One region of the Venatorbacter sp. C2-1 genome, then DNA from elsewhere that is predicted to be linked to it. Evidence: predicted binding sites of a transcription regulator. Region 1 holds the regulator's gene; each other region holds the start of a gene.

The links. Region 1 encodes sigma-54, which starts transcription at its own class of promoters, with help from an activator protein. Its sites were predicted from a motif close to TGGCACNNNNNTTGCTNT; they were not measured.
Region 2: flgB (flagellar basal body rod protein FlgB) is a predicted target of sigma-54. The motif match lies at 1,989-2,006, and genes of this name have one in related genera.
Region 3: MT343_RS13485 (flagellar hook-length control protein FliK) is a predicted target of sigma-54. The motif match lies at 2,410-2,427, and genes of this name have one in related genera.
Region 4: MT343_RS00750 (TorF family putative porin) is a predicted target of sigma-54. The motif match lies at 1,693-1,710, and genes of this name have one in related genera.

Annotation. Positions count from the first base shown of each region.
Region 1 is NZ_CP094879.1:655,577-660,667, reverse strand. It holds gene MT343_RS02910 (KpsF/GutQ family sugar-phosphate isomerase) at 1-641, shown strand, start outside; gene lptC (LPS export ABC transporter periplasmic protein LptC) at 641-1,204, shown strand; gene lptA (lipopolysaccharide transport periplasmic protein LptA) at 1,191-1,772, shown strand; gene lptB (LPS export ABC transporter ATP-binding protein) at 1,769-2,494, shown strand; gene MT343_RS02890 (RNA polymerase factor sigma-54) at 2,623-4,122, shown strand; gene hpf (ribosome hibernation-promoting factor, HPF/YfiA family) at 4,155-4,457, shown strand; gene ptsN (PTS IIA-like nitrogen regulatory protein PtsN) at 4,461-4,925, shown strand; gene rapZ (RNase adapter RapZ) at 4,959-5,091, shown strand, end outside.
Region 2 is NZ_CP094879.1:3,066,463-3,071,553, reverse strand. It holds gene MT343_RS13760 (chemotaxis protein CheV) at 93-1,019, shown strand; gene MT343_RS13755 (CheR family methyltransferase) at 1,037-1,873, shown strand; gene flgB (flagellar basal body rod protein FlgB) at 2,040-2,438, shown strand; gene flgC (flagellar basal body rod protein FlgC) at 2,441-2,887, shown strand; gene MT343_RS13740 (flagellar hook assembly protein FlgD) at 2,898-3,689, shown strand; gene MT343_RS13735 (flagellar hook-basal body complex protein) at 3,717-5,091, shown strand, end outside.
Region 3 is NZ_CP094879.1:3,003,893-3,008,983, forward strand. It holds gene fliM (flagellar motor switch protein FliM) at 1-151, opposite strand, end outside; gene MT343_RS13480 (flagellar basal body-associated FliL family protein) at 164-700, opposite strand; gene MT343_RS13485 (flagellar hook-length control protein FliK) at 1,014-2,363, opposite strand; gene MT343_RS13490 (Hpt domain-containing protein) at 2,531-2,875, opposite strand; gene MT343_RS13495 (ATP-binding SpoIIE family protein phosphatase) at 2,872-4,590, opposite strand; gene MT343_RS13500 (STAS domain-containing protein) at 4,602-4,907, opposite strand.
Region 4 is NZ_CP094879.1:176,646-181,736, forward strand. It holds gene urtD (urea ABC transporter ATP-binding protein UrtD) at 1-392, shown strand, start outside; gene urtE (urea ABC transporter ATP-binding subunit UrtE) at 414-1,112, shown strand; gene MT343_RS00745 (accessory factor UbiK family protein) at 1,160-1,408, opposite strand; gene MT343_RS00750 (TorF family putative porin) at 1,802-2,530, shown strand; gene glnK (P-II family nitrogen regulator) at 2,609-2,947, shown strand; gene MT343_RS00760 (ammonium transporter) at 2,993-4,261, shown strand; gene MT343_RS00765 (carboxypeptidase-like regulatory domain-containing protein) at 4,584-5,091, shown strand, end outside.

The DNA.
Region 1 (5,091 bases):
TGCTCCCCCTGCTTAAACGCCTCGGCACCGCCCTGATCAGCATGACCGGTAATCCGGAATCTACCCTCGGCCGTGCCGCTAACGCCCACTTAAATACCGGAGTGAATCAGGAAGCCTGTCCGCTGAATCTGGCACCAACCTCTTCCACCACCTGCGCGCTGGTGATGGGTGATGCGCTGGCCGTTGCCTTGCTGGAAGCCCGTGGTTTTACCGCCGAAGATTTTGCCTTCTCTCATCCGGGCGGCTCACTTGGCCGCCGCCTGCTGTTGAAAGTGGAAGACATCATGCACAGTGGCGATCAGATTCCGGTGGTTTCCCCTTCCGCCACGCTGTCTGAAGCCCTGCTGGTTGTAACCTCCAAAGGTCTGGGCATGACCACCGTGCAGGATAACGGCAAGCTGACCGGTATTTTCACCGACGGTGACCTGCGTCGTGCCATTGATCACGGAGTTGATATCCATACCGCCACCATGGCCGATGTGATGACCGTCGGTGGCAAAACCACCACGCCAGGTACCCTCGCTGCCGAAGCGCTGAAGCTGATGGAAGACAACAAAATCAACGCCCTGGTCGTTAAAAATGGCGACGACACGGTTGGCGTCATCAATATGCACGATCTGCTGCGCGCGGGCGTAATCTGATGCGCAAGCGTTATCTGCTGTTACTGCTGACCCTGATCTTTGGTCTGGCTCTGCTGGCAGTGGATCGCTACACCCAGGAGCAGACGCCCCCCCTGAGTGAGCTGCAGAATCATGAACCGGATTACTATGGCGAAGGCCTGTACAACCGCCAGTACGACAGTAATGGCGAATTACAGCAAACCTTTGTTGCAGCACGCTCAACCCATTATCCGCAGACGAAAAGCACCCTCTTTACCGGGCCGCTGCTGATGTCAGACGATGATGATGGCCAGACCTGGCAGGTCAATGCCCGCGAAGGAACACTACAGGATAACGAGCAGTCGCTGCGCCTTATAGGCCAGGTCGAAATCCGGCCGCTCGATCCGGCCGACGCTGCGGACGATATTCTGATCGAAACCAGTATCCTGACCTACCACAGCCGCCAGCAACTGGCCGAGACTGATCAGCCGGTAACCATTACAAGCCCGCAAACACATATCAATGCAACCGGTATGACACTGGATATCGCGCGTCAGCGCATGGAATTCAAATCACAGGTGGATAGCCGCTATGTTCCGCAATAATCATCGTTTTCTGGCCGGCCTGTTTGTCCTGTGCAGCGCAGCCTCTGCTTATGCCTTACCCGACGACTGGCAGCAGGAAATGGTCATTCTCTCTGACCACGCTGAGCTCGACCGCAAGGCTGGCGTTGTTATTTATGAAGGCAATGTGATTCTGACCCAGGGAACCCTGCGCATCGAATCGGAGCGCCTGCTGATTATCCGCACCGATAGCACACTGGAAAAAGCCGTTGCCGAAGGGACAGCGAAAAAACCGGCACGCTATCAGCAACAGATCAATCCGGGAAAACCCCTGACCAAAGCACACGGCCAGCGCATTGATTACTTTGCCCGGCAACGTGAAGTCAACATTCAGGGCAATGCTCAACTGCAGCAGGACGGCAACCTGTTCAGTGGTGAGCGCATCCTCTATGACATGACCAAAGAAACCGTCAGCGCCAGCGGCGGCACCAGTACCTCCGGCCAGACTGGTGGTAATGGCGAAAAACAACGAATCAAAGTCGTAATTCAGCCACAGGCTCCGGCAGAATCTGCCACCGATAACAGCAAGCCAGTACAGGAACAGCCATGAAGACCCTGAAAGCCGAAAACCTGGCGAAAAGCTATAACGGCCGGGAAGTGGTAAAAGATGTATCCATGTCTGTGCAAAGCGGTCAGATCGTTGGCCTGCTGGGACCCAACGGGGCCGGTAAGACCACCTGTTTCTACATGATTGTGAATTTGGTGCAGGCCGATAAAGGCCGCATCAAAATTGACGACGAAGACATCAGTCATCTGCCGATGCACGGCCGGGCGCAGAAAGGCATTGGCTATCTGCCGCAGGAAGCCTCCATTTTCCGCAAATTAAGTGTGGCCGATAATATTCTCGCCATTCTCGAAACCCGCAAAGACCTCAACCGTGCACAGCGTCTGGAAAAACTGGAAGAGCTGCTGAATGAGTTTCATATTCAGCATATCCGCAGCAGTCTGGGCATGGCCTTATCCGGTGGTGAACGACGCCGGGTCGAGATTGCCCGCGCGCTGGCGGCTGAGCCGTCCTTTATTCTGCTTGATGAGCCGTTCGCCGGGGTTGACCCGATTTCTGTAGCTGACATCATGGACATCATCCGACAACTCAAGGCACGTGGCATCGGCGTACTCATTACGGACCACAACGTAAGGGAAACTCTGGCTATCTGTGAGAAAGCCTATATTGTCGGGGGTGGCCATATCATCGCCGAAGGCACCGCTGAACAGGTATTGGCCAGCGAGCAGGTACGCAAAGTGTACCTGGGTGAGGATTTCCGCCTGTGATGGCAAGCCCTGCTGCAGGGAAGTGGCTGATGATCCAAAGCAAAGGAAGATGCACAAAAGATTCCAAGGTTTACCGCTTGGCGTATAATGCACAGACTATGCCGATACTGAGTGATTACTGAACTTTTATGAAAGCGTCTCTTCAGTTAAAGATGGGTCAGCACCTGACCATGACCCCTCAGTTGCAACAAGCCATCCGCCTGCTTCAGCTGTCTACCCTCGATCTGCAGCAGGAGATTCAGGAAGCCCTCGATTCCAACCCGATGCTCGAAGTAGAAGAACACGAGCACGATGACCTGCCCGATCTGTCCCGCAACAGCGATCACGACACCAGCAGCAGCCACGAAGTCAGCAGTCAGGACGACAGCCACAACGACACTCCGGAACTGGATGAACAGTGGTCGCAGGAGCAATTGCCCGACGACCTGCCGGTCGACAGTCAGTGGGAAGATACTTACCAGACCACCGCCAGCGTTGCCTCCGGCAGCAGCAGTAACGCCATCGACGACGATTTCGATTACGACTCGCGCCACGCCAGCACCGAAGATCTGCAGGATCATCTGCTGTGGCAACTCAATTTGACCCCGATGTCAGATACCGACCGCGAGATCGCCCTGATGCTGATCGACGGCGTGGATGACGACGGCTATCTGCACACCACCGTCGAAGACATTCTGGAAAGCATGGACCCGGCTCTGGACGTCGAAGAAGACGAAGTCATGGCCGTCCTCCACCGCCTGCAGCAGTTTGATCCGGCCGGTGCTTTTGCCCGCGACCTGCGTGAATGCCTGTTGCTGCAACTGCAGCAACTGCCACCCGATACGCCCTGGCTGAACGAAGCCAAAATGGTCATCCGCGATTACATCGAACTGCTCGGCAGCAAGGATTATCCGACCCTGATGCGCAAAACCAAATTGCGCGAAGACGACCTCAAAGCCGTACTGCGGCTGATTAAAGAACTGAATCCCAAACCAGGTGCCGGCATCAGCGCCGAGCAGGCCGAATATGTGGTGCCCGATGTGCTGGTACGCAATATCCGCGACGAATGGCGGGTTGAGCTGAATCCGGATATCGCCCCCAAGCTGCGCGTTAACGCCGATTACGCCTCACTGGTACGCCGTTCCGATAACAGCACCGACAACGCCTTCTTGCGCGACCACCTGCAGGAAGCGCGCTGGTTTATCAAAAGTCTGCAAAGCCGCAACGAAACCCTGCTGAAAGTAGCCACCAAAATCGTCGAATATCAGATTGAATTCTTCGAACAGGGCGAAGAAGCAATGAAGCCGCTGGTGCTGCACGATATTGCCGAAGCCGTTGGTATGCATGAATCCACCATTTCCCGGGTAACCACCCAGAAATACATGCACACGCCACGCGGAATCTTCGAGCTGAAGTACTTTTTCTCCAGCCATGTCAGTACCGATGGCGGCGGCGAATGTTCCTCCACCGCAATCCGTGCCATGATTAAAAAACTGATTGCTGAAGAAAATGCCCGCAAACCGCTGAGCGACAACAAAATCGCCGCAGTGTTGGGTGAAAAAGGCATTCAGGTGGCACGGCGCACGGTAGCCAAATACCGTGAGGCTATGATGATTCCGCCTTCGAACGAACGTAAACAATTGATTTAAAAAACAACAAGCCAGCAACAAGGAGTCTGGACATGAAGATTAATATCAGCGGTCACCACGTTGACGTTACCGAATCTCTGCAAGCGTACGTAGACGAAAAAATGTCCAAGCTGGGACGCCACTTTGACAACATTACCAACGGCCAGGTAACCCTGACCGTTATTAAAGAGCGCATGATTGCTGAAGCGACTATTCACGTCAGCGGTGCCGACCTGCACGCCAGCGCTGAGCACGATGATATGTATGCTGCAATCGATCAGATGACCGACAAGCTCGACCGTCAGGTACTGAAACACAAAGAAAAACTGGTGGCGCGGCAACACGGACAAGGCTGATTAATGGACATTCGCATCGAGGATATCCTCACACCGGAACGCAGTCTGATAGATGCTCCGGTTTCCAGTAAAAAGAAATTACTGGAGTACCTGGCAGGTTTTATCGCAGAACAACTCAGCGACAGCTCTGCCGACGATATTTACGAGCGATTACTCAGCCGTGAACGCCTCGGCAGCACCGGGATTGGCGAAGGTATTGCCATTCCCCACTGCCGGCTGAAGCAGTGCGACCAGGCGATGGGCGTACTGCTGCGTCTGGTGGAGCCGGTGGATTACGACGCCATTGACCGCAAGCCGGTCGATCTGGTGTTTGCTCTGCTGGTTCCCGAAGAAGCTACTGAACAGCACCTGCAGGTTCTGGCGATGCTGGCACGCAACTTCAGCGAGCCGGCCTACCGCGAGGCACTGCGCAAAGCGCCGGATGCGCAACGGTTTTATCAGCGGGCGCTGAGCGGACAACCGGGCTGACATCAGCCCAACGGGCAATGGAGGAGCACAGCAATGCGTTTAGTGGTGATCAGCGGCCGGTCCGGCTCAGGAAAATCCAGTGCTCTGCACGTACTGGAAGATCTGGGCTTCTACTGCATTGATAACCTGCCGGTCGCTTTGTTGCCAGCGCTGGCCCGCCAGACCG
Region 2 (5,091 bases), 1.9 Mb from region 1:
CGTAATACTGAATGTCATTTATCTGGCGTTAAATCTGTGGGTTCAGCAGGTACAGCAAAGGTCATGCCGGATCGATTTTTTGGGAGCTTGTTATGGCAGGTGTGTTAGACACAGTGAATCAGCGCACGCAGCTGGTTGGTGAAAACCGGCTTGAGCTGCTGCTGTTTCGCGTCAATGGACGGCAGGTTTATGGCATCAACGTCTTTAAGGTTAAAGAAGTGCTGCAATGCCCGAAACTGACAATTCTGCCGGGCAGTAACCCGGTGGTCCGTGGTGTGGCGCATATCCGTTCGGGCACGATTCCGATCATGGATATGAGCATGGCAACGGGGAATACGCCGTTGCAGGATCTGAAAAATGCTTTCGTCATCATTACCGAATACAACCTGAAAACTCAGGGCTTTCTGGTGGCTGGTGTGGAACGCATCATCAATATGAACTGGGGAGATATTCATCCGCCACCAAAGGGAACCGGTCGTGAGCATTATCTGACGGCGGTTACTGAAGTGGATAAGCAGTTGGTCGAAATCATTGATGTGGAAAAAATTCTGGCGGAAGTTTCGCCGGTTAATGAACAGATCAGTGAAGGGGTGGTCAGCGAGGATGTTCATGCCAAGGCGAAAGCCAAAAAAGTGCTGATTGTTGATGACTCTAAAATTGCCCGTAAACAGGTAAGCCGTTGTCTGGAAAATGTCGGTGTAGAAGTCGTTGCACTGAATGACGGGCGTGAAGCCTGGGAGCATCTGTATGCCATTGCCGAGGCCGGAGAAAACATCAGTGATCATTACATGATGATGATTTCTGACATCGAAATGCCGGAGATGGACGGCTATACCCTGACCACGCGTGTGCGTGGTGACAGCCGTATGGCAGGATTCTTCATTGTGCTGCACTCTTCTCTCAGTGGTGTCTTTAACAAGGCGATGGTGGAAAAAGTGGGAGCCAACGATTTTATTGCCAAGTTTGATCCGGACATTCTGGCTGAACGGGTAGTACGACAAGTGAATGCAGCCGGTTAGGCTATGTGGATGAAATTATGACCAAAGACATGTCAGTGGATGAATATAACCGCTTCCGTCAGATGTTGGAAAAAAGCAGCGGTATTATGCTGGGCGAAGGCAAAGAATATCTGGTTACCAGTCGTTTGCGGCGCATGATGGAACGGGAATCGGTTGCCAGTATTTCAGACCTGCTGGTTGCTATGGAGCGCAACCGCAGCCTGCAGGAAAGTGTTATTGATGCGATGACCACCAACGAAACCCTGTGGTTCCGTGACGAACACCCTTACCGTATTTTTCGTGAGAAGCTGTTGCCAGAACTGGCACAACACCGGCGTCCGCTGAAAATCTGGTCGGCAGCCTGTTCTACCGGCCAGGAACCTTATTCTCTCAGTATTGAGATTGAAGAGTTCAGAAAAAAGAATCCGGGTCAGCTGATGACCGGCGAGCGTATTACCGCAACGGATATTTCCCCCAGTTCTCTGGCTGCAGCTAAAGAGGGGGTGTATCAACAATTGGCTATCCGCCGTGGTATGAACGATCAGCATCTTAAAGTGTATTTCGATGAGGTGGATTCAGATCGCTGGCGTATCAACAGCCAGGTGCGCAGCCGGGTGGATTTCCGTGCCCAGAATCTGCAGCAGAGTTTCTCTCTGCTGGGAAAATTCGACATTATTTTCTGCCGTAACGTACTGATCTATTTTTCTGCCGATCTGAAGCACGACATTCTGAGACGCATGCATGGCAGCCTGAATCCTGGTGGTTACCTGATGCTGGGAGCTTCAGAGGCAATGAATAACCTGAGCGATTATTTCGAAATGGTGCAATGCCATCCGGGGATTGTGTACCGGGCGAAGAAGATCGGAGGTGTATAACCTGTTTGCCGCCGGTCGGTAAAGGTTTGCCGTTGCCGTTGAATTGCCGCTCCATTGCCGCCTTAAAGGGCGGCTTTTTATTTTCAACCTATTGAAAAATAAGGATTATTTTTTTTGGCACAGGGGTTGCTATCTTCCAGTCATAGTCACGTAAGAGAATCAGATTATGGCCTCTATCAATTTCACCAACGCTCTCGGCGTTCATCCTTCTGCACTGCAGCTGCGCGCGGCGCGGGCAGAAATTCTGGCGAATAATCTGGCTAACTCCGACACTCCGGGGTTTAAAGCACGTGACATCAATTTTCAGGCCGTACTGGCGGGAGAGATTAACTCCCGTAACAGCGTAGCGCTGGAGCGCACTCACTCCGGTCATCTCGGTGGTCACAGCCAGCGCGATGATGAATTGCTGTACCGCAATCCGATTCAGCCCTCCATTGATGGCAACACTGTCGACTCGCAGATGGAGCAGGCGCTGTATGGCCGTAACAGCATGAATTACAACGCCAGCTTTGAATTTCTCAGTGGCAAGTTCAAAGGCATGAAAGGTGCGATCCGGGGAGAATAATTATGTCGTTATCCAACGTATTTGATATCGCCGGTTCCGGCATGAATGCTCAGTCGATCCGGATTAACACGACCGCCAGTAATATCGCCAACGCAGAAAGTGCATCCAGCTCGGTCGATGAAACCTACCGTGCACGTAAGCCCTGGTTTGCGGTGATGCATAAAACTTTTATGGAAGTGAATGCTAATAACGAGTTTCAAAGCATTGAAGATGGCACCGGAGCCGGTGTTCAGGTGATGGGAATTGTGGAGAAGGATGCGCCGCTGCAGCAGCGTTTTCAGCCGGATCACCCAATGGCAAATGAAGATGGTTATGTGTACTACCCGAACGTGAACATTGTTGAAGAAATGACCGATATGATGTCTTCATCGCGCAGCTATCAGATGAATGTAGAGGTGCTGAAGACCGCAAAACAGATGCTGCAACGTACGTTGACTCTGGGACAGTAAGGAGCAGGTTATGGCAATTAATGAAGTCGGTAATAACACTGCTGCGCTGGATCAGTACCGCAAGCCCAGCAACAGTGCGGAGCCAAAAGATAACGAACTGGGACGTGATGCGTTTCTGGAGCTGATGGTTGCTCAGCTGAACAATCAGAACCCGCTGGAACCGACCGATAACCAGGCCTTTGTGGCACAGCTGGCACAGTTTTCCACGGTAGAAGGGATCGACAAACTCAATACCACCAGCGAAAGCATGATGTCGCGCTTTAACTCGGCTTCGGCGTTACAGGCATCCAGCCTTGTCGGCCAGTCGGTCATTGTGGAAGGCAATGAAACCGGTCTGCTGCTCAGTGGCGGGGTGGTCAGTGGCTACACCGAGGTGCCGGAAAGTGCCAGCAATCTGCAGCTGAGCATCGAAGACGAAAATGGCGTTCTGCTGGAACAGATTCCACTGGGTAACCGTACCGCCGGCTCGATGTCCGTTCGCTGGGACGGTCTGAATATGATGGTCGATGGTGAAATTATCGACATCGATGTGAATAAGCTTAACCGTCAGGAATATTACAAAGACGAAGACGGTGAGCTGGTCCTCGATGCTGAAGGTAACAAGATTCCTGTGCCTTATCCGGCTGGTGAGTACGTGTTCAAAGTCACTGGCACTATGGGTGGCAAATCAGAAGAGTTAGGAATGCAGATGAGCTCACGGGTTGACAGCGTCACCATGAGCGGCAGTGGAACGGTCACTCTGAATCTGGCGGGCGGTCGCAGTGCCTCGCTGGATCAGATTAAACAGATTCTGGATGAGTAGTTCGGAACGGGCAACGGAGACTAGATTATGGCTTTTAATATTGGTTTAAGTGGTATTCGGGCTGCCTCGACCGACCTTGAGGTAACAGGTAATAACATTGCCAACGCCAGCACCACCGGCTTTAAGCAATCACGGGCGGAATTTTCCGACGTGTACACCACCACATTGCTGGGTACCGGTGTTAAACCGGTTGGCAGTGGGGTTATGGTGGATAACGTCCGTCAGCAGTTCAGCCAGGGTAATATCAGCGGCACTGAAAGTGCGTTGGATATGGCCATTGACGGTAACGGCTTCTTTGTTCTGGAAGATCGCGGCAGTGTGTCTTACACCCGTGCCGGGATTTTTTCTCTCGATAAAAATGGCTATGTGGTGGCCAATAACGGCTCCCGTTTACAGGGCTACGCTGCCAATGAGAATGGTGTGGTTAATGGTGTACTGGGCGACATCCGTATTCAGGTTGCCAATCAGCCACCGCGACTGACCAATCTGGCATCGGCCATTCTGAACCTGAATGCCAGTGAAAAGGTATTGCAGGAGCAGGGTCTGCAGCTGGTATCCAATGGTCTGGCAATCGGTGCTGCAGATTCCGGTATTGCCGAGTCGACCCGCAGTATTCTGGATTCTGCCGGTCAGCCAACGACCGGCGGCACGCCGGCAGCGGTGGCTTTTGATGGTGCGCTGGGTGGTGGTAATACCGTCGCCAACGTGGCCACTGCCGGTACCGCCGGTGGTGAAACCTTTGATGTTGACCTTGGTGACGGCAACGGCGTGCAGACCATAACGCTGCAGGCGATTCCGGCCGGTTCTACTCAGGCAGAAGCCCTGACTCTGATTCAGCAGTCGATTGATACCGTGCTGGGTTCCCAGCAGCTGACAGCGACAACTGATGGCACCGGCAATCTGGTGTTCCAGCGTGCTGGCTACAGCGCAACGGATGGTTCCAGCTTTGCCTTTACCAACTCCGCCACTATGGCGGCCTTTGGTGCGGCCGGTGCCGTGACCGCAGGTACTCAGGGCTCACTGCTCTTTGTAGGTTCCGGTGCATTGACCGCTGACTTCCGCAGCATTCCCGGCACATCTACGACGACCCGTACTACCGCCACACCATCGTTGAATATCGTGGCTTCTGATCCCGGGCAATTTGCCCAGCTGACCGCCAGTAACCTCTATGGCGCGCTGGATATCAGTGCCGGTAGCGGTAACGTACTGGCCTTTACCATCGCTACCGAAACCGGTGCTACCTATCCGATTAACCTGAGTCAGGCAGCCTGGCAGGGCGCGGCTCCGGGTTCGGGTTATGCCACTTTAAGTATTGCTGATGCCGTGGCGCAGATTAATACGCAGATCACTGCGACTGCGGGGGCAGGTAACGAAGAAGTATTGGCTGTTAATAATGCCGGCC
Region 3 (5,091 bases), 2.0 Mb from region 1:
TTGGCATACGACCGCGTACAATACGGTCGTTGCTGGTCAGGTCGTAGGCTTTGACCCCTGCAGCATCAATGTCATCTTCCGGCTCAATATCGCCTTCGTCGACACCGTGCAATAACGCATCAATTTCATCTTGCGACAGTAAATCTTGCACGCTCTGTGTTCCTTACTGCATTACAAAATTGGTAAATAAAAGAGCTTCTACGCCCTCTATACCCGATTCCCGCTGTACGATCTGACGAACCTGCTGCAGCAATAACTCCTGCAGTTCGACCCGCCCTTCCGCCGTCCGTAACCGGTCAAAATTCTGTTCGCCGATGACCCGGATAATATCGTTACGTATCATCGGTTCATGCAAATTCAGCGCATCAACAACTGCTGGTTTACGGGTCATAACATCAATACTGACCTGCAGGTAGCGCTGACGTGAGCCGACCTGAAAACTCACCACAAACTCTGGCTTCAGAATCACATACTGAGCCGGTAGCAACGGCTCTTCAGCAACGGTTTCTTCCGTGTCAGCACTGTTTTCATCTGTACTGCTGTCATCGCCGCCGACCAGAAAAAGCGTCACCCCAACCGCCACTGCAATCAACAGGACGGCAGCGGCAATAATCAGAATCAGCTTCTTTTTACTGCCCCCGGCAGGTGCTTCTGCTGCGGTATTGCCACCATCTAGTTTCAGATCTTGTTCTGCTGCCATGTCGGAAAATCTCCCAGTAAATGTCAATTTAGCAATAGCTGTGCCATAGATTTCCGTCAAAAATCCATCGCATCACGACCAATAACCCGTGAAAGCTGCTGTAAGTCTAGAAGGTTCTGCCGCAGGTGCCGGAATTACGGCGATATAGAAGAGGATTGTGCTCAGCACGGGTAATACGCTGAACTGTTTACACACTCAGCGCATTGCCTGAAAAATTCTGAGCCAATAAGCGGCGTGTTTATCAGTGTGTATAAAAACTGATTAAACACGCCTTAGGGCCACCAGGGCATCGATAGCCACCGGCGGGGAAAGATCAGGCAAAGGTATCCAGAAGATTATTGCTGCTTACCTGTGGCTGTGGCTTATCATCCACAACACCGTCTTCAGCAAACCAGTCATCACCGCCCTGTGCTCCCTGTCCATCGCCGGACTGACCAGAGCCCTCATTTCCCTGACCACGCTCACTGACATCAAAGCCATTCAGCGTAATCCCCTGGGCTGCCAGAGCATCGCGCAACCGGTGAGCATTCGCTTCCAGAACCTCTCTGACATGAGCATGCTGCGCCTGAACCTGCACACTGGCCTGATCCTGACTGACATGCAGTTTAATTTCCAGACTGCCCAGCTCCGGTGGATCAAGCTGGATTCTGGCTTTCTGCACATCTTCGGCCACCATGGTCATAATGCGGGCACCCAGTGCACCACCCCACTCGCGACGATCCTGGCCAAACTCAAGCTTCTCACGGCTACTGTGCAGCCGCTGCGCCTGCAGCTCGGTATCCGTCAGCGTATCTCCACTTTCACTGACAAAACTACTGGCGCTGCTGTTATCTTCCGTACTTGCAGCAGTCATTGCCGCAGTACTGGCTGGCGGAATAAGGGTGCTCCCACTGCTCGGTGATGGCTGAACCGCCCCTTGCTGCCCCTGCAGGCTTAGCCCCTGTCCCTGAAGGCTTTGCGCAACTGGCCGGTCTTCGCCCGGCAGTAAGAATCCAGCGCCTTCATCCGCGACCGTGGCGGTGTCATCAACAGTTGTCGCTACAGCGATGCCTGACAACGGCTCACTTGCCGGCTTTCTGGCATGATCTGTTTTCTGCGTCTGACCAGGCGCCATCATGCTGGCGACAGCGCCCGGCTGCGGCGCCCCCTCACTCTGTGGCACAGGCTTCATCGCTCCGGCTTCCGGATCACTGACAGGTACACTTGTCGCCAGCAGCATCGCGGCTGCCGATGCATCGGCATCCGGTGTTTCAGAATCGTCCTCCGGGTGACTGTCCGTTACAGATAATGCTTTCAGGCTGCCAGCCAGCACCTGAGCTGCAGGTACTGCATCAGCCCTGACGGCATCTGTATGAGCAGCCATTTCCAGACCCAGACCGATTTGTCCCAGCAGATCGTTAACATCTGCGCCACCGTCTACAGCAGCTGACGACAGCATAAGCGGCAAGGTTTGTTGCTCCGGCGGCAAGGTCTGTGCGCCATCAGCCGAGGGGAGCAGCAAAGCGTTCTGGCCTGCGCCAGCGCCCGGCATTAGTTGTGACAGTAAGGATGAAAAACCCTGATCCCCGGCCTCTCCGCCGAGGCCAGACAGCCCGCTGTCGCCGGTCATACCCAGCGACAGCAGAATACTTGTTGCGTTGGAGGTTGATCCCGTCGCGTTCATTCCAATCTCCGTTACTCAGGCCTGCAGAAGGCTTTACCTGTAGCTATAGGCAAAGCACGGGCCAAATTGCCGAAAAGAGGAAAGAAAAAGGAATGGTTGTTACGGAAGAGCGCTGTACATCAGACATAATTGGCACAGCGGCCACAACAGGCACTGCAGCCAGTAACCTACAGCATGTCCTGCAGCAAGGTTTCTACGGCGTAATACTCAGCTTCAATCTGCGCAATCAGCAAATCGGCTCCGGCAAGCTTATCCTCCCGGGCTGCCGTTTCCAGCTGATAACATAACTGCGCCAGAACATTAGCACTGATATTACTGCTGGCACCTTTAAAGCTGTGCGCCAGCTCACGCAGCTGCTGCGCATCCTGCTGCTGCAGCGCCTGTGCCAGCAATGGCAGACGTTGCCGGGAGTCGTCGATGTAGACCTGCATCAGATCTGAAAATTCATCGTCCATAACTTCCCGGAGCATATCCAGTGACTCGGGGTCAAAGTGCTCTGCCAGTGACATCATAGTCTCCCATCCAATATTTGCGGCCATCGTATCACCGCTTCGACGACATTGCCTCTGCCCTTATATTCCAGCGATTCACAGATTTGATCAACCAGAGGAATTCCCCGACCGCAATATTGGGCAGAAGCCGGATCTTTTGGCTCATCAAAAACAGGGGCGAAATCAAACCCCGGGCCACTATCTTCAACCGTCAGGACTAATCGTCCGCTGCGTCCGTCTCCCTGGTGTTTCATGCTGATAATGACATAGCCTTCATTCAGCCCTGCAAGCCGGGTTTCGCGTTCCTGATAGTACTGCATAAAGCCATCCGATGAGCGTTTCAGCTCAGATTTAAGCCCCAGTACGCCATGTTCAAACGCATTGGAAAACAGTTCTGCCATCACGGTATACAGCTGCCCGCCCATTACCCGTAGTCCGGGTACTTCCATCATGATATGAATCATCAGCGGCAACGGATTAAAGTTTCTCAGGGTTTCATGCCCAAGATAATAAGACATCTCCCAGTCTACCGGACCGGATAACGGCCCGGACGCCAGCTGCAGAGCAATATCTTCCAGCTCATGCTCAGCAATCATCCGCAGCTCAAGCAGCGTGGTGTCATCATCACGGGCACTGTCAGCAACAAACTCCGCTAACGCATGCTGAATATCATCAAATACGTGATGCGGATCTGAGGCCTTGCTGAAGACATTCTGCAGACGCTCTTCGCCAAACATCTCGCCTGCCGGATTACGGGCTTCAACGATGCCATCGGACCACAAAAACAGACGGTCGCCATCACTCATAGGATATTCCGTCAGGGTATCGCTGAACTGTTCGTTATTGAGCACGCCAAGTGGCAGATGTGTCGACTTCAGGCTTTCAACCCTGGCACCATCCTGGCGCAGCATATAGCAATCCGGTACGCCACCCATCCAGACACTTGCCGATTTACGGTCAAAATTCAGATCAACAACGACAGCACAGCAGAAAAAACCAACAGGAAGAATGCCTTTCAGCTTGAGATTAATTTCCCGCAGAATATCGCGCAGAGCAAAGCCCTTGGCCGTCATACCATAAAATATTTCTGCCAGTGGCATAGCACCAATCGCAGCGGGCAGACCATGCCCGGTAAAGTCCCCGAGCAAAACGTGCATGCCTCCCGCAGGTTTGCGCGCGGCCAGTAACACGTCGCCATTAAAGACGGCCAGTGGGGACAACATATAACGGATATTAGGTGCCGAAAGGCAGCCGGCATGAGCCACGTTATCAAACACGGCTTTGGCCACATGCTGTTCATGCAGGAGGTGTTCATTATTACTGGCAATCGTATCACGCTGATGCTGCACGGTTCGGTGCATCTCACGCATACGATAAAATGAGCTTATTTTTGCCTGCAGAATAATGTGATTGTAAGGCTTACTGAGAAAGTCATCGCCCCCCGACTCCAGACAGTCTGCAAGGCTTTGCGCATCAGTAAGAGAGGTCAGAAAGATAACCGGAACAAAATCCTCTCCAGCATCAGCTTTGATACGGCGGGCGGCCTCACGACCATCCATCACCGGCATCATAACATCCATCAGGATAATATCCGGACGGTGCAGGTCGAAAGCACGAACAGCCTCTACACCATTCTCAGCTTCCAGTACCTGATAGCCCTGATTGCGCACTATGCGTGACAGCACCATCCGGTCAATCTGATTATCATCCGCAATCAGAACTTTAATGGCATCCATGCAGTATTGGCTTACTGTATCTTGAACAACTGTTCGAAGTTAGAAATGGTCAGTATTTTCCGGACATCCTGATTACAGTTAACAATCCGGACATCGGCCCCATCGCCACCGGCGTGATCTCTCAGCAGCAGCAACATTCCCAATGCCGAACTATCAAGGTAAGAGGTTCCACCCAGATCCACAACGTAGCTCTGAACATCTGCAGCCATGCTTTCATAGGCATCGCGGAATTCCTGATGCGCACTGAAATCAAACCGCCCATCTACTTTAATCGTCAGTTCCCGCCCATTCCCTGCGAGAGATGCTTGTACAGTCATCTGTTCTTCTCCACCGGATAATAATTATTCCTTCAACCAAACGGGACGATTCCGTTTTTGGTCGTGCACCAAGAGAGTTTTCTCTGAGTGTCTGCAAACCTTACTTAACTACAATTTACAGGACTTTCTGATTCTGTCGTTATCCTGTCAGTCCTTCAATAGGTTTAGCACAAAGATGTCTTTT
Region 4 (5,091 bases), 480 kb from region 1:
TGCATAAGCTGACCGCCGAAAAAGCACAGAAACTGGATGAGATTCTGGACATGATCGATCTGGCGGATAAACGCGATGAACTGGCCGGTAATTTATCCCATGGTCAGAAGCAGTGGCTGGAAATCGGCATGCTGCTCGGACAGGAGCCACAGCTGTTGCTGATTGATGAACCGGCTGCCGGTATGACCGATGAAGAAACCATGAAAACCGCCGAACTGTTTAAGCGCCTGGCGCAGAAACATTCATTAATGGTGGTAGAACACGATATGGATTTTATCGAAGCACTCGACTGCAAGGTCACTGTGCTGCACGAAGGTCATGTGCTGGCGGAAGGTTCGCTGGCAACGGTGAAAGCCAATCCACAGGTGATCGAAGTCTATCTGGGACGCTGATCCGGTACGGAGGATGATGGGATGTTAAATGTAAACCAACTGGATGTTTCTTATGGTGCGAGTCAGGCGCTGTATAACGTCTGCATGAGTGCCGCTGTCGGTAAGGTCACCTGTGTGCTGGGGCGCAACGGTGTGGGTAAAACCACGTTAATGAAAGCGCTGTCGGGCCACCTGAGTGCCGGTAAAGGGGATATTCAGTGGCAGGGAAAATCGCTGAACGGCATCGCTCCCTTTGATCGTGCACGTCAGGGCATTGCCTATGTCCCGCAGGGCCGGGATATTTTTTCTCAGCTGACGGTGGAAGAAAATCTGCAGACGGCATTTTCAGCGCTGCCGAAAAGTCAGCGCCGTATCGACCCGGAAATCTATTCGCTGTTTCCGGTGCTGCAGCAAATGCTGAAACGCCGTGGCGGTGATTTATCCGGCGGACAGCAGCAACAACTGGCGATTGCCCGGGCGTTATTGCTGAAACCCAAACTGCTGATTCTGGATGAACCGACCGAAGGGATTCAGCCCTCCATTATTAAAGACATCGGCAGTGTGATTAAGCTGCTGCGTGATCGCGGCGAAATGGCCATTGTGCTGGTTGAGCAATATCTTGATTTTGCCGCCGAACTGGCGGATGAATTTATTATTCTGGAGCGGGGGCGGGTGGTGGCATCCGGCGCTGGCAGCGAGTTAGCCAGCTCGCAGCAGGCGAAAGAACTGCTGGCGATTTAAAGCCATAAAAAAGCCGGAGCATGCTCCGGCTTTTTTATGCGCTGCTATTACTGCGTCTGATTCTGCTGCTGTTCCAGCTGGCTGAGTTTGTTTTCCAGCTCCGCCAGTTTCGCCTGGGTGCGGCGCAGCGCTTCCGCCTGTACTTCAAATTCTTCACGGCTGATCAGATTGGCGCTGCTCAGCAGGCTCTGTAACTGGCTTTGCAGCATTAAGCGTACATCGGCTGACAGACCGGCCAGTGGGCTCTGTTGCAACAGTTGTTCGACACGGTTACGGATTTGTTCGCTGTTCATCATAGGGCTTCCTTATATACCGGCGGGAGTTTACCACACCAGGCAATATGGCCCCAGTACCGGGCGTGACCTGCGATGCCGCCATGCTTTTGCTTTATGTCAATCCGGGCCTTTGCCCCGTTTTATTTCCCCTGACCTGCTCGTGCATCAATTTAGTGCCTATGCTGATTTGCAGGTGCACCAAAAGGGGCTGAAAAACAGCCCGATGCACCGCCGTTGAACTGCTATGAGGGCTTTTTAGCTGATGGTTGTTGCTAACTCCCTGAAAAACCGCATTTTTTAAAAGTTGGCACAGCCGCTGCTATAGGACATGTACAAGGTAAGTACAGAAAGAAAACGGTGCGCTCACCGGTTTACTTAATAAAAGCTTTGAATAACTGATGAAGGAAAAGAACCATGAAAAAACTGTCTCAAGCAATCGCTCTGGCTGGTGTGATGACTGCAGGTCTGGCCGCTGTTTCTACTGCGCAGGCTGAAGTTGAAGTTTCTGCATCGGCTTCTGTTGCCAACATGTACCTGTGGCGCGGTCAGGATCTGAGTGGCTCAAGCGGTGTTCCTGCTGTATCTGGTGATCTGACTGTTAGTGCATCCGGTGCTTACGCTGGTGTATGGGCTTCCAGTGGTGACGCTGTTCTGGGTCAGGAATATGACCTGTATATCGGTTACGGCGCTGAAATCGGTGACTTCAGCTACGACGTAAGCCTGTGGACTTATGTTTACCCAAGTGCTGCAGAAACGTCTTATACCGTTTCCGGCACTGACGTGACTGCAGAAACCACTGCAGATCGCGGTAACACTTTCGATGCCTCTGACTTCATTGTCAGCCTGGGCTACAAAGGCGCTTCTTTCGCTTACTACAAGCCAGTTGGTGCTGAAAGCGACGATAACTCCAGCTACATGACTCTGGGTTACGAGATGGATGCTTATTCTGTGACTCTGGGTAAAGCCGATGACGGCGATGACAGTGACTACACCCACCTGGATGTAGGTTATGCCTTTAACGACAACATCGCTTTCACTCTGTCCAAAGTAATCGATCAGAGCGCTGATCTGGACAAAGGCGAATCCGGTATCGATGAAGATCTGAAAGTGGTTGTTTCTTACAGCCTGCCTATCTCTATGTAAAAAGCATACAATGGCCCGTGCCCCCGCATGGGCCATTAATAAAACCTAAACTCGTAGCGTTTAACAAAGGGGTTTTCTATGAAACTCATTACAGCTGTGGTTAAGCCATTCAAACTCGACGATGTGCGTGAAGCACTGTCAGAGATTGGCGTTCAGGGCATCACAGTGACCGAAGTAAAAGGTTTCGGCCGTCAGAAAGGTCACACTGAACTGTATCGTGGTGCTGAATACGTGGTGGATTTTCTGCCTAAGGTAAAAATTGACGTAGCGGTAGCTGACGACCTGACTGAAAAAGTCATCGAAGCTATCACCAAAGCGGCGAACACCGGCAAGATTGGCGACGGAAAAATCTTCGTTACCAACCTGGAACAAGTCATTCGTATCCGTACCGGTGAAACCGGCGCAGACGCGATCTGATCCTTCCTCATTAAATGAATCAGAGCCTTATGCGGGGGGCTTAGAATGGAAAATAATATTTTCGAACTCCAGTACGCGTTGGATACCTTTTATTTTCTGGTATGCGGTGCGTTAGTAATGTGGATGGCGGCAGGTTTCGCCATGCTGGAAGCGGGTCTGGTCCGCTCTAAAAATACCACTGAAATTCTGACTAAAAACGTCGCTCTGTTTGCGATTGCCTGCACCATGTACCTGGTGTGTGGTTATCAGATTATGTACGGCGGCGGTTACTTCCTGTCTGGTATCACCGAAGTGGATTCTGCTGCAGTACTGGCTGATTTCGCGGCACGTGAAGATGGTTTCCAGGGTGGTTCTATCTACTCTGGCGCTTCAGACTTCTTCTTCCAGGTTGTGTTCGTAGCGACTGCAATGTCCATCGTATCCGGTGCTGTTGCTGAGCGTATGAAGCTGTGGGCTTTCCTGGCGTTTGCGGTAGTTATGACTGCGGTTATCTACCCAATGGAAGGTGCCTGGACCTGGGGCGGTGCTTCTGTGTTCGGCATGTTCAGCCTGGGCGATGACTTTGGTTTCAAAGACTTCGCAGGTTCCGGCATCGTACACATGGCAGGTGCTGCTGCAGCGCTGGCTGGCGTGATCCTGCTGGGTGCGCGTAAAGGCAAATACGGTCCTAACGGTGAAATCCGTGCGATCCCTGGCGCTAACCTGCCACTGGCTACCCTGGGTACTTTCATCCTGTGGATGGGCTGGTTCGGTTTCAACGGTGGTTCTGTACTGAAACTGGGCGACATCGGTAATGCACACGCAGTAGCAGTTGTGTTCATGAACACCAACGCCGCCGCTGCTGGTGGTCTGATCGGTGCTCTGGTTCTGGCTTACATCCTGTTCCGCAAAGCGGACCTGACTATGGCTCTGAACGGTGCTCTGGCTGGTCTGGTTGCTATCACTGCAAGCCCTGATACTCCAACCCCTTTCGCTGCGACCATTATTGGTCTGGTGGGTGGTCTGATCGTGGTACTGTCTATCCTGACGCTGGATAAAATGAAAATCGACGACCCGGTTGGTGCTATCTCTGTACACGGTGTGGTTGGTCTGTACGGTCTGCTGGTTGTACCGGTAACTGCAGACGGCACTACCTTCGGCGGTCAGCTGATGGGTGCGGCAACGATCTTTGTATGGGTATTCGCGGCTTCTTTCATCACCTGGATGCTGCTGAAAGTCATCATGGGTCTGCGTGTGACTGAAGAAGAAGAGTACGAAGGCGTTGATCTGTCTGAGTGCGGTATGGAAGCTTACCCTGAGTTCACCAATAAATAATTGGTCACTCAGCAAGAGCTGAAATAAAAAAGCCGGTCAGGAAACTGACCGGCTTTTTTTGTTGGAGCAATAAACCCGGACGAAAACAGAGTGTGAACTACATCAGACATTCTGTGACACGTACTAATGCTAAAGTGCTGTATTTGGCATTTGGTATGTCGTAATCGTGACAGTCATTTGCAAGAATGCCCGCTCTTGAGAACAGGGATGGTCTCTTTTGCTGCGCAATGGAATCTGCGCATCTGCGTACTCCAGCGTCCTTCCCTGATTTCATTCTGATTCGCCATACCCCATGGCTTACTCTCTGCTTAGGAAGGAACCGATGGAACATTCGATTTTTAAAAAAGCCAAGCTGGCTGCTGCTATTGCTCTTGTCTCCTCTACAACGCTGATGACAGGCTGTTTGTTTGAGGGTGATGAAGCCAAATCCGTAACAACTGCTGAAGTTGGTAATAACTCCGAGCACGTTCAGACTCCAGTCGGTACCGTAATGGGTACTGTAGTCGACACCAATGGTAATCCTGTTAAAGGGGCTAAGATCTATGTGGGTGGTCGTGCAGTCACAACAGGCGCTGGCGGTAACTATGAACTGCGTAACGTTCCGGTCAGCAACCTGACCGTTACCGATAAAGGTAACTTCGTTGGTGGTGATATCCGCTTAACAATCGTTCCGCCAGCTGGTTTCCTCGGTGCGATTGTGACTGTTGAGCCGACAGCTGTTATTGATAATGGCCGCAGTGATCAGGGTACCACTGACGAAACCAATACTGGTTCAACCAACTACTTTATTGATGGCTTTACTGCAGTTGCTGGTGATGCAGTATTACCAG